3 regions of the Photobacterium piscicola genome follow, and region 2 is predicted to be linked to each of the others. Evidence: predicted binding sites of a transcription regulator. Region 2 holds the regulator's gene; each other region holds the start of a gene.
The links. Region 2 encodes CRP, which controls carbon source genes, mostly activating them, when cyclic AMP is high. Its sites were predicted from a motif close to TGTGANNNNNNTCACA; they were not measured.

Region 1 (4,294 bases), 830 kb from region 2:
CCACGCCAACCAAGAAACGGGTTATCTTCTTCAATGGATAAATAAGGTAATGGTTTATCGCCACCAATATCTAATGTTCGCATCACCACGGGTTGATCGGGGTAAGTGTGCAAAATTGCACGATACTGGTTAATTTGTTCTTCTTCGGAAGGAAAACTGCGTTGTAGCAAAAACGGCACTTCAGTGCGGTATAAACCCACCCCATCAATGCCTTTGTTTAATGCTAAATGTGAATCAGCACTTAATCCGGCATTAATATGTACCATGATCCGCTGCTGATCTTTGGTTACTGCATGTTGCTGTTGATCGCATTCAACGATCTTTTCAAGCTCATCATCTTCACGCAATAAACGACGATACTCAGCCAACACATGCCGATTAGGGTTAACCAGTAAATCGCCACGATAACCATCAACCACCACCAAATTGTTGTGTACAGTTTGAGGTGTAAAATCGACTCCCATGATGGTCGGAATACCTAATGCTCGCGATAAAATGGCGGCATGAGAGTTAGCCGCGCCTTCTTGAGCAACCACTGCTGCTAGTTTTCCAGCAGGTACAGTGGCTAACATTGCCGCCGTTAATTCACGAGTCAACAAGACAATCGGTTCATCCCATTGTTGTTCATTAGGCTTATCATCACATAAAAAATATAATAGCCTTTGTCCTAACTCACGAATATCACGCGCGCGCTCTTTAAGGTAAAGATCTTTCATGTTAGCAAAACGGTTTGAATATGTTTCAACCACTTGCCGTACAGCCCATTCGGCTTGATCCCCTCCAGCTATATGATGTTTAAGATCCTTACGTAACAAAGGATCATTAAGCAGGTGACTAAATAAGTCAAAAATGGCGAGAGTTTCTTTTTGTAAGTCGCTATCAAACCGCTTTCGCAACCGTCGAAATTCTTTACCCGCAGAATCTATCGCAATGGTTAAGCGTTCTTGTTCAGCATGGCAGTCTAAACATGATGCTGGCGCCACATGCTCTAATAATGGCTGTGTGTCATCCCACCATGCTTTGGCAATCGCGACCCCAGTTGATGCAGCTGATCCCGTGAGGTGCAATCGGTGGCCTTTTTCAAACCACATCCCTTGTGCTTTCGCATGCGCTAAAATACCCGCCAACTGAGCTGCTAGCGTAACTAAAAAAGACTCTTCACTTTCGGTAAATTCACGTTGCTCGCGCTGCTGGACAACAATAACGCCGAGAACTTGGCGTTGATGAATAATGGGAGTACCAAAAAAAGATCGAAAAGATTCCTCTCCGATCCCTGGTAAATGTTTAAAGCGGGGATGTACTCGAGCATCTGCAACATTTAATGGCTCAGCTCGTTGACCCACTAATCCTACTAATCCTTGATCAAAGCGTAAGCTAATGCGTCGTCGAGATTTATTCAATCCCTGTGTCGCCATCAGGGTATAAACCTGACGCTGATGATCGGCAATGTACACCGAACAACAATCGGTTTTCATTACCAAAGTAGTATTGGAAACTAATTGATCCAATGCATCAATCAATGTGTGGGCGCTGACAACCTTGTCAACAATTTCTCTTAGCTGTGTCAGCATAACGAGCCTTTAATTGTTCCCTGTGAGCCAATAACCTCGACTTGCTAATTACGTTTTTTAATGCGCTTAAATTTACGTTCTTTCCATTCTTTAAATGGCATTGCAACAGCTGCAAACTCCTTTAATGCTCGACGATATACGTCACGCTTAAAAGAGACAACTTGCCTTACTGGGTACCAATAACTTACCCAGCGCCAACCATCAAACTCAGGTGTTACACCACGCTGCATATTGACCTTGGACTCATCGCATTCCAAACTCAGCAAAAACCACTTTTGCTTTTGACCGATACAAACAGGTTTTGAATCCCACCGCACAAGACGCTTCGGTAATTTATAACGTAACCAGTGTCGGCTTGACGCAATTATCCTGACATCTTTTTTGGTTAATCCTACTTCTTCATACAATTCACGGTACATAGCTTGCTCAGGGGTTTCACCTTCATCAATGCCACCTTGCGGAAATTGCCAAGAATGTTGTCCATATCGTCGAGCCCAAAATACCTGGCCATGGCCATTGCAGATAACGATCCCTACATTAGGGCGGTATCCATCGCCATCAATCACTGGACGACCTCAAGTATAAATATCTATTAATAGTGATTTTTTCATAGTAGACGTGATCGGTAAACAAACATTCATCAATATCGCCGAGTTTTACACAATAAAAACCAGATTCTGGATAACTTTGCACACTGATTACTTTACAGACAGCCAAATGAGACATGTCCCACATTTATTCACTCTTTCTGTGGATAGATTTGTGCAGAAACCTAAAAAAAGCCGATTTTAGTAACAAACGACACCTTAGTCACGCATCACTATAATTGAATTAATTTTTATTTTTATCATTAAAAACATCAATATAAAACCAATTCACCTCTATAATAAAATAAAATAAAGACAACTTTCACATCACCAAAAAACGATCGGTTAAATATCAACCAATAATGACGTTACCCACAATTACCGCCTCCTCACTGTGAACAACACCGCATCATAATGGTTATTTTTACAACTTATTACTGTATAAATACTCAGTTATACTATTATGAAATATTTTCAAAAAAAAAGCTGTGGATATCTTTTTATTTTAAACTTCGTATTAAATAACATCGACCTGTCATCAAAGATAAAAGCCTCAACCCCTGCTACAACGCCTATTCAGCAGCAATGATCAACCACAATCAACATTCACTACCAATGATCAACACCGATCCTCATCCACCAACCCATACGAATATGATAGTATTAATTGCGATAAAAAATTGAATATAACTGACTATCACGACACTTTATGAATATAAAAATCATCCGTTCAACGCCAAAAACAGAAGCTGAATTACTCAATCGAGCCCAACAATTGGCTGGCATGACTCTTGGTGAATTAGCCGCAATCGCGGGCATCATTCCCCCTCCGGATCTTAAACGTGATAAAGGTTGGGTTGGTCAATTATTAGAATGGCACCTCGGTGCAACGGCGGGCAGTAAACCGGTTCCCGATTTTATTGAGCTCGGCATAGAACTAAAAACCATACCGATCAGTTATCAGGGGAAGCCACTTGAGACAACGTTTGTTTGTGTTGCCCCTTTGATTGGAGTGCAAGGCTTACAATGGCACAGCAGTCATATCAGACAAAAACTGGCACGGGTATTGTGGGTCCCCGTCGAAGGAGAGCGGGATATTCCACTTGAAGATCGCCATGTTGGTTCAGCATTACTGTGGAGTCCGAGTGCCGAAGAAGAAGCACAACTACAGCAAGATTGGGAAGAGTTAATGGATATGATCGTGTTAGGGCAAGTAGAAACCATCACCGCCCGTCATGGTGAAGTACTGCAATTACGCCCAAAAGCCGCCAACAGTAAAGTCCTCACCGAAGCTTATGGCGCAAATGGTCAACCGATTAAAACCTTACCGCGTGGCTTCTACTTAAAAAAACAATTTACCGCGCAATTGCTGCAACGGCATTTTATTTAGTCATATTGATTCCAATAGATTAATCAGGCGTGACTTTGACGAAAACACCGCGGTGGTGGAATTAATTGATGCTTATTTAATAAACGATACATCGTCGCACGTGAGACACCAAGTTCACGTGCCGCTGCTGATATCTGCCCTTTATTATTTTCTAATACGGTTAATAATGCATTTCGCTCAGATTCTTCACGCACTTTTTTTAAACTTAATTTATCGTCAATTACGCGAGGAATATCTAACTGATCCGCTTCAATGCATTTATTTTCCGCAAGCAATACTGCCCGCTTTATTTGGCAAATAAGCTCCTGCACATTACCCGGCCATGGATATTGTAATAACATCGCTTGCGCCTGTTCAGATAAGTATTTAGCGACGCTGTTATATTGACGTGCATATTTTAATAATAAAAACTCAGCCAAGAAAATAATATCATCACTGCGCTCACGTAGCGGCGGCACAGTAATAGAAACGACATTTAAGCGGAAATATAACTCACGTCGTAACGTCGCTAATGTCACCAGATTATCAAGCGAGTGATGTGTTACTGAGATAACCCGCATATCAACGGCAATCGCATTACCATCAGGGTCGTAGTAACTCCCTTCAGCTAACACTTGATACAGAGATTGCTGGCAAGCGTCTGTTAATAGGGTAAACTCTTCAAGCACTAACACCCCATTATTGGCCGCTTCAAAAACAGATTGGGGACCATGTTCTGTCTCTATTATCCAATCAGCGGTCATGGT
Region 2 (4,294 bases):
GCCATGGCAACGGGAGTGGCTGGAGTATTGTTTACCGGGAGTGCGCAAACGGGGCATTTGTTACATCAACAATTTGCGGGGCAACCGCAAACTATGTTGGCTTTAGAGATGGGAGGTAATAATCCATTAGTGATCGGCCAAGAGTATGGTGACATTGATGCGGCGGTATATACCATCATTCAATCGGCTTTTTTAAGTGCTGGACAGCGTTGTACTTGTGCACGGCGATTATATATCGCCACAGGAAAAGCTGGCGATGCTCTGTTAGCCCGTTTAGTGACGGTCGCTTCACAATTGCTGGTGGGTGATCCCTTTGCAACCCCTGCACCGTTTATGGGGCCATTAATTTCTGCTGTGGCGGCGGATCACATCATATTGCATCAACAACAACTTTTGGATGCTGGTGGCGTTGCTTTATTAACGGCAACGCGGGGACAAGGCGCAATTGTGACGCCTGCGATTATCGATGTTAGTGCTATTACTGAACTTGCGGATGAAGAATATTTTGGACCACTATTACACGTTAGTCGTTATGTTGATTTTACTCAAGCGGTAGTCAGTGCCAATCAAACTCGCTATGGCTTAGCGGCAGGGCTCATTTCAACCGATGAGCAACAATGGCTCTATTTTATTGAACATATTCGTGCTGGTATTGTGAATCGAAACCGACCCTTAACGGGAGCGAGTGGTGATGCACCTTTTGGTGGCCCAGGCGCATCAGGAAATCTTCGCCCAAGTGCTTATTATGCTGCGGACTATTGTGCTTATCCTATGGCGTCTGTTGAAGGGGATGATGTGCAATTACCGTCTCAATTAGCGCCAGGAGTAAGCTTGAGCTAAGGTTTAATGAGTGATAATGCTTTCAATAGGCAGGCTGATTATGGAATCTATTACCCAACTTTTTGATGGTTTATGGCACGATTATAGTCACCGCTTATGCCCTTCAGCGGTGCAAATACAGCAGTTGTTAACCGAGGACACAGCATTACTTAATGATCATATTGCATTGCGCAGCTTTGGGTTACCGAAGTGTGGCTTAGCCGTACTGGCTGCGCCATTTATTGCTTTGGGTTACCAACCGCAAGCAAAATATCATTTTAGTGCCAAAAAGCTGTATGCCGAATCCTTTATTCATGCAAACCCGGTGTTGCCAAAAGTCTTTATTAGCGAATTACAATTAGCGGGGTGCTCGGCTGAATTACAACATACGATACGAGCCTTGCTTGATCAGGTTGATGATGATTATTTTCGCCAACCTGATTTTATTTATCGTGGCCGTCCATGGCAACTTGACTTTGCGACCTATCAATTTTTAGCGGCTGAAAGTGAATATGCAGCGTGGGTTGCGGCACACGGTTTTGGCGCTAACCATTTTACGGTGAGTATTAATCAATTAGAACAGTTCTCTAATCTTGAAGAGGTTAATCATTTATTGCGCCATAACCAGTTTGTTATTAATCAAGCGGGCGGGGAAATAAAAGGTAATGCTGAGGTGATGTTGGAACAATCAGCAACCATGGCTGACAAGGTGGGGGTCAGTTTTCGAGATGGTATTCATAACATCCCTGGTGGATTTTATGAATTTGCAAAACGCCATCCCCAAGCGAATGGTGAGTTATATTCAGGGTTTGTGGTTGCTTCGGCGAATAAAATTTTTGAAAGTACAGATCGTTAATTGTAAGCCAAATAAACAGTGCTTAGCGCATAAGCACTGTTGTTGAAGGGTTAGTTATCCAGTGGTGAAGCCCAAACACCTGATTCATCTGCAGGGCAGCGACGTAATCCGGTTTGTTGTTCGAGATAACAGCGACTATCACTAAACCCTGTCATTTCAATGGTTGTTGGCTGACTAGTTAATATCCCAGGTACCGTGGTGTAACTGTTAACTGAAAAGCGTTCAATATCCATATTGACCATCATCGATTTAAAATCCATTTGTGAGCAAAATGTAGCATAAATAGATGTTATTACAAGTTAAAATTTAACACTAATGCCTGAGTGTTCAATGATTGTTTTACGGTGATCATCTGGGGAGTGATAAAAAAAAACCGCAGGCATAAGCTGCGGTTTCATCGGTGATTTTGGTATGACTAAAATAATTAGCGTGTACCGTAAACCACAATAGTCTTGCCATGAGCAGAAATAAGATTTTGCTCTTCTAGCATTTTAAGAATACGGCCGACTGTTTCGCGAGAACAACCTACGATCTGACCAATTTCTTGACGAGTGATCTTAATTTGCATGCCATCAGGGTGTGTCATTGCATCAGGTTGTTTTGCAAGATTCAGTAATGTCTGTGCAATACGACCTGTAACATCAAGGAACGCAAGATCACCCACTTTTTGACTTGTCACTTGTAGACGACATGCCATTTGAGCAGATAGACGCATTAGAATATCTGGGTTAACTTGAATTAATTGACGGAATTTTTTAAATGAAATTTCTGCAACTTCACAAGGGCTTTTTGCGCGAACCCAAGCTGTACGTTCTTGGTCTTCTTCGAACAAGCCGAGTTCACCAATAAAGTCGCCCTGGTTTAGGTAAGAAAGGATCATCTCCTTACCTTCTTCATCCTTGATTAATACAGCAACAGAACCCTTCACGATGTAGTACAAAGTCTCTGCTTTTTCACCTGCGTGAATTAACGTGCTCTTTGATGGATATTTGTGAATGTGACAATGGGAAAGAAACCACTCTAAAGTTGGATCTGTTTGCGGTTTACCTGGAACCATATTACTAACTTCCTCTGCATATGTTGCCCAACAATATGTTCTGTAAAGATAACTCGACAAAACTGTGCGTTGGCAGAGTTATTCACTCAGCTGATGGGCTGCGAGCTAACTTAAACTGGTTTAGAGTGTATCCTTTTTTTGGGGCTTTTTCTTGATATTGATCTCGATGACCCGCTCATTTATGAGAGATAAGTGTGCACATGATCACATCGTTGTGACTTAGTTACCAAAAGCACCGTTTCAAAGTGATTTTGCTCTCCAATTCTAGCAATAGAAATATGCAACACAATTAGCATTAAACAAAATAAATAACGTTTACATCGATGGAATTATCAACAAAAATAAGATCAAATTTTAAATAATATAGCTCAAGGATATAAAAATGCAGTCACGTGTAAAATGGGTAGAAAACATGACGTTTGTTGGCCAATCAGCATCGGGCCATAGTGTCGTTTTAGATGGTAACGGTGGTGAAAAAGGGCCAAGTCCAATGGAGTTGGTATTAATGGCTGCCGGGGGATGTAGCTCTGTGGATGTTGTTAGTGGTTTACAAGATTTACAACAGCAGATCACGGCTTGTGAAGTGAATATCTTCGCCGAACGTCGTGAACAAGCGCCACGAATTTTCACTCATGCCAATTTACACTTTGTTGTTACTGGCCATGATTTAAATGATGCACTAGTGAGTAAGGTGGTGGCTGACTCGCTTGAAAAATATTGCTCAGTTTGTTTGATGCTAGGTAAAGGTGTTGAAATGAGTCACAGCTATGAGATTGTTGTGGCGTAACTCGATGACGATGACGGTTGCTGATATCAGTAACCGTTTATCAACGAGTAGTGAGAGCTACGTCTGATACTTACTTCTGAGTATCATACAAGAAATAATGCTTACGCTATTTTTCCATTTTCAATGAGTTGTTCAAGCAACGGTCGCATAATCAGTTCCATCGCAAAACTCATTTTCCCACCAGGAACCACAAGGGTATTGTGGCGTGACATAAATGAGCCTTGAATCATCGCCAATAAATGTGGAAAGTCGACATTTTTTAAGCCACGAAACCGGATCACGACAAAGCTTTCATCTAAACTTGGAATACCTTTCGCACTGACAGGGTTTGACGTATCAACGGTAGGGACTCGTTGAAAATTAATATGGGTGCGAGAAAATTGGGGTGTGATGTAATTAAGATAGTCATCCATTGAGCGCACAATTGATTCCATCACCGCTTCTCTTGAATGACCGCGGTCGCGAGTGTCGCGAATGATCTTTTGAATCCACTCTAAGTTTACAATGGGCACCATCCCAATCAGTAAATCAACATGCTGAGCGACATTGGTTTCACCATCAACCACACCGCCATGTAGCCCTTCATAAAATAACACATCAGTATTTTCAGCTAACTGTTGCCAAGGCGTGAAAGTACCCGGCATTTGATTATAAGGTACGGCTTCATCAAAGGTATGTAAGTAACGCCGAAACTTGCCACTGCCGTCTTGAGCATATTGCTCGAAAAAGTGGGCTAACTGTTCAAAGTCATTGGCTTCTGCACCGAAATAGCTGA
Region 3 (4,294 bases), 890 kb from region 2:
TCTTAGCGACTGGAATAAAACGAGGGTAAATACATACTGCAGCAGTGTTACCAACAACTGTTTTTGCATTCTTACATAGCGCGATCACTTTTTCGTCAGTGTCGTCTTCATTTAATGTTGTAAGGTCCATTAATTTTAATGCACGTAGTGCTGCAGCTTTTAAATCGCTCATGACTTTCTCCAGTCGTAATGTTTGATCGCGGTAGTATTAATATTACTACCTGAATACTCGATATGAATTCAGCAGTGACCTCATTTACTTCACTGCGGTGCAACAGCATTCATTGCCATTGTCATCTATGAGCGGACGTTATTCCTTGAAGACCCAGAAGAGAATAAACCCCTTCTAGTTGCTATCCTTTTCACCGCGTAAACTTACCCCAGACAAGATTAAGTCGCCTTAACCAGTTAAGGTTTTACTTCACTTATAATATCAACTCAACCACGACTCGACCATTAATCTCGTGTTTCCTGTGGTGGATAATATGTTTACTGAAATAAAAAGTGTTTTCGCAACTCATGCAACTTAAACATAAAAAAAGCCGTTTTTTGCATAACAGTTATTGGTGATGCAAATAACAGCAATAACGTTATCAATTACAACCGCGATACTGTTTCTATAAGAGAATAATAACAGAGTGAAAATTAAGAAAGGGGAACGCAATCGATTTTATTACATTAAACCAAACTTAAATTTCATGACTTTTGACGAATAAAAAAAACGCCACAGCATCAGCCATGGCGTTTCTTATCTGAGGTTAGTCTTTATTTATAACTATGATGCTAGTGTAATAAATAAACCTGCAATTGTTGCTGACATTAGGTTAGATAATGTACCTGCCGCAACAGCCTTCATACCAAAGCGAGCGATTTCAGCACGACGCGTTGGAGCTAGACCACCTAAACCACCCAGTAGAATTGCTACTGAAGATAGGTTTGCGAAACCACACAATGCAAATGAGATGATAGCTTTAGTCTTATCAGACATTTCAGCACCAGTTTGTGCTACTAACATGCCGCCATCAGCTACATCTTTTAGGTAAGGGGCAAAGTTTAGGTAAGCAACGAATTCGTTAACAACAATCTTCTGACCGATGAATGAACCAGCAACTTGTGCTTCACCCCATGGCACACCAATAAGGAATGCAAGTGGTGAGAATACGTAACCTAGAATCAGTTCTAGTGTTAGTTCAGGCATACCGAACCAACCACCGATACCACCAAGCATACCGTTAATTAGTGCAATTAGACCGATGAATGCAAGTAACATTGCGCCTACGTTTAGCGCTAGTTGCATACCAGATGATGCACCTGCTGCTGCTGCATCAATAATGTTAGCGGGTTTTTCTTCACTTTCATCTTCATCGTTACCCGCAATCTGCTCAATAGGCTGCTCAGTTTCAGGCTTAATGATTTTAGCAAACAGTAAACCACCAGGGGCTGCCATAAATGAAGCGGCAATCAAGTATTCTAGAGGCACACCCATTTGTGCGTAACCTGCAAGTACACCACCAGCTACTGACGCCAAACCACCACACATTACCGCAAACAGCTCAGACTGAGTCATCTTAGGTACGAACGGACGAATAACCAATGGTGCTTCCGTTTGACCTACAAAAATATTAGCTGTTGCAGACATTGATTCTGCATGAGAAGTGCCAAGAACTTTACGTAAACCGCCACCTAGTACATTGATAACAATTTGCATAACGCCGATGTAGTACAACACACTGATAAGTGCAGAGAAGAAGACGATAACAGGCAGTACGCGTAATGCGAAGACAAAACCACCACCGCCAAATAATTCAAACATCTTGTTTGATGTTAAGCCACCAAATAAGAAGTTAATACCGTCATTACCATAACCAATAACGTTAGCTACTGCTTGCGACATGCCATACAGCACATCACGGCCTACAGGCACATAAAGAACAAAGGCACCTAAAAGAAATTGGATAGCAAATGCACCACCAACAGTACGTAAGTTGATCGCTTTACGGTTATCAGATAGAAGTACGGCAAGTAATAGCAGTACCACCATCCCAACTAGGCTCATTAGCAGGCTCATGATTTATGGAATCCTATAGTTAAGTTTTGGCGTATTGACAGTTAGGCTCTTTTATAGAGTCGGCGCATTATACTCATGGAGTTCCTGATGATGTAATGCAAAGATCACAGTTTATGAGGAAATTTGATGTACCATAATCAGCTATTGTGACTCGTATCACATAACCCTTATTTAAAGAGCCTTGCGATCAACGCAAACGTTTGGCTTTGGCAGCAAAATCACACCTTTATTTGAAATAATTCAGTACATGTTAAGGTTGTTGCTTGTGCTATTTGTGCATAGGTGTCACCTCTTATATCCGCCAATGTTGTAACAATATCGACTAAACGCTCAGGTCGATTTGGCTGACCTTGATAGCCTGACACTGGCATATCAGGGGCATCTGTCTCTAATAACAGTGCTGATAATGGTAATTTCGCTATAGTAGCGCGGGTTTTTTGAGCGCGACTATAAGTAATAGTACCACCAACCCCAATTTTGATACCGAGATCAACAAGCTGCGTTGCCTGTTGGTAACTGCCACTAAATCCGTGATAAACACCGCCCATTTTAGGTGGCTGCTGACGCAATAATGTAACCAATTCAGCAAAGGCTTTACGGCAATGTAGTATCACAGGTAAATCATGCTCATTGGCTAATTGAAGTTGCGCTTGTAACCATTGTAATTGTTGGTCTCGATTAACGTTCGCCACAGCAAAATCTAACCCACACTCTCCCACTGCCACACACTGCTCATCATTCTTGGCGCTAGTGAGCAGACACGCTAATTCAGCCACCACATTTGCTGTATGTTGATGACTAAAAAAAGGGTGAATACCTAATCCATAATATAAGCCTGAAAATTGCTGACATAGGGTTGCAACCGTGTGCCAATTACTGCTACCGACCGTTGGAATAACCAACGCTTTCACTCCCGCTTGCTGTGCTTGTGTCCATGCTTGAGCGGGATCGGCTGCAAATGGTGCAAAGTCAAAATGACAATGGCTATCTATCACAACCGGTTGTTTGGTGGTTACTGCCATAATTTGAGTCTCTATATTAAGAAGGTGATGCATATTATGCCGTGAATTAACCATCAAACGGGTCATTATTTACCTTTGTGAGTAATTCTCGCTGCGGCTAGATTGAGTATAAGGATAAAATCAGCGACAATAGTGAATAACGCACTCCATTCAAAAAGAACATGCTAATGTCGCAAACACTGTTTCAAGGCGAAGTATCGAAACGTCGTACTTTCGCTATTATCTCCCACCCCGATGCGGGTAAAACCACCATTACTGAAAAAGTATTGTTGTTCGGAAACGCGATCCAAAAAGCGGGCACCGTAAAAGGTCGTGGCTCTAACCAGCATGCAAAATCTGACTGGATGGAGATGGAAAAAGAACGTGGTATCTCGGTAACTACATCAGTGATGCAGTTTCCTTACAATGCTTGTTTAGTTAACTTACTTGATACTCCTGGACACGAAGACTTCTCAGAAGATACTTACCGTACCCTAACTGCGGTTGACTCTTGTCTAATGGTTATCGATGCCGCGAAAGGTGTCGAAGATCGTACTCGTAAGTTAATGGAAGTAACCCGTCTACGTGACACTCCTATTGTTACCTTCATGAACAAATTGGACCGTGAAACACGTGATCCAATGGAATTGCTTGATGAGGTTGAAGTTGAATTAGGTATGGCATGTGCGCCAATTTCATGGCCGATTGGTTGTGGTAAAGAATTCAAAGGTGTTTACCATATTCACCGTGATGAAACGATTCTTTATAGCACAGGTCAAGGCCACACTATTCAAGAACAACGTATCATCAAAGGGTTAGAGAATCCTGAGCTAGACGTTGAAATTGGTAGCGACCTTGCGGCTAACTTACGTGAAGAACTAGAGTTAGTTATTGGCGCATCAAATGAATTTGATCGTGAACTCTTTTTAGCCGGTGAACTAACACCCGTATTCTTTGGTACTGCACTGGGTAACTTTGGTGTTGACCATATGCTTGACGGCTTAACTGAATGGGCTCCAGCACCATTACCTCGCCAAGCCAATACCCGTGAAGTTGAAGCAACGGAAGAGAAATTCTCAGGCTTTGTGTTTAAAATCCAAGCAAATATGGATCCTAAACACCGTGACCGTATTGCATTTATGCGTATTGTGTCAGGTACTTACGACCAAGGTATGAAGATGAACCATGTTCGTACTGGTAAAAACGTCAGCATTTCTGATGCCGT

Region 1: a site for CRP is predicted at 2,290-2,305, ahead of rppH (RNA pyrophosphohydrolase). Genes of this name have one in related genera too.
Region 3: a site for CRP is predicted at 2,214-2,229, ahead of ACJZU6_RS13490 (NupC/NupG family nucleoside CNT transporter). Genes of this name have one in related genera too.

Annotation. Positions count from the first base shown of each region.
Region 1 is NZ_CP175534.1:2,909,037-2,913,330, forward strand. Features, by position in the region: gene ptsP (phosphoenolpyruvate--protein phosphotransferase) at 1-1,571, opposite strand, end outside; gene rppH (RNA pyrophosphohydrolase) at 1,616-2,137, opposite strand; gene mutH (DNA mismatch repair endonuclease MutH) at 2,868-3,548, shown strand; gene ACJZU6_RS13750 (sigma-54-dependent transcriptional regulator) at 3,572-4,294, opposite strand, start outside.
Region 2 is NZ_CP175534.1:596,198-600,491, forward strand. Features, by position in the region: gene astD (succinylglutamate-semialdehyde dehydrogenase) at 1-840, shown strand, start outside; gene ACJZU6_RS02840 (DUF1338 domain-containing protein) at 881-1,675, shown strand; gene ACJZU6_RS02845 (hypothetical protein) at 1,726-1,920, opposite strand; gene crp (cAMP-activated global transcriptional regulator CRP) at 2,100-2,732, opposite strand; gene ACJZU6_RS02855 (OsmC family protein) at 3,115-3,519, shown strand; gene ACJZU6_RS02860 (phosphoribulokinase) at 3,621-4,294, opposite strand, start outside.
Region 3 is NZ_CP175534.1:2,852,045-2,856,338, forward strand. Features, by position in the region: gene deoC (deoxyribose-phosphate aldolase) at 1-172, opposite strand, end outside; gene ACJZU6_RS13490 (NupC/NupG family nucleoside CNT transporter) at 776-2,068, opposite strand; gene ACJZU6_RS13495 (TatD family hydrolase) at 2,287-3,156, opposite strand; gene prfC (peptide chain release factor 3) at 3,258-4,294, shown strand, end outside.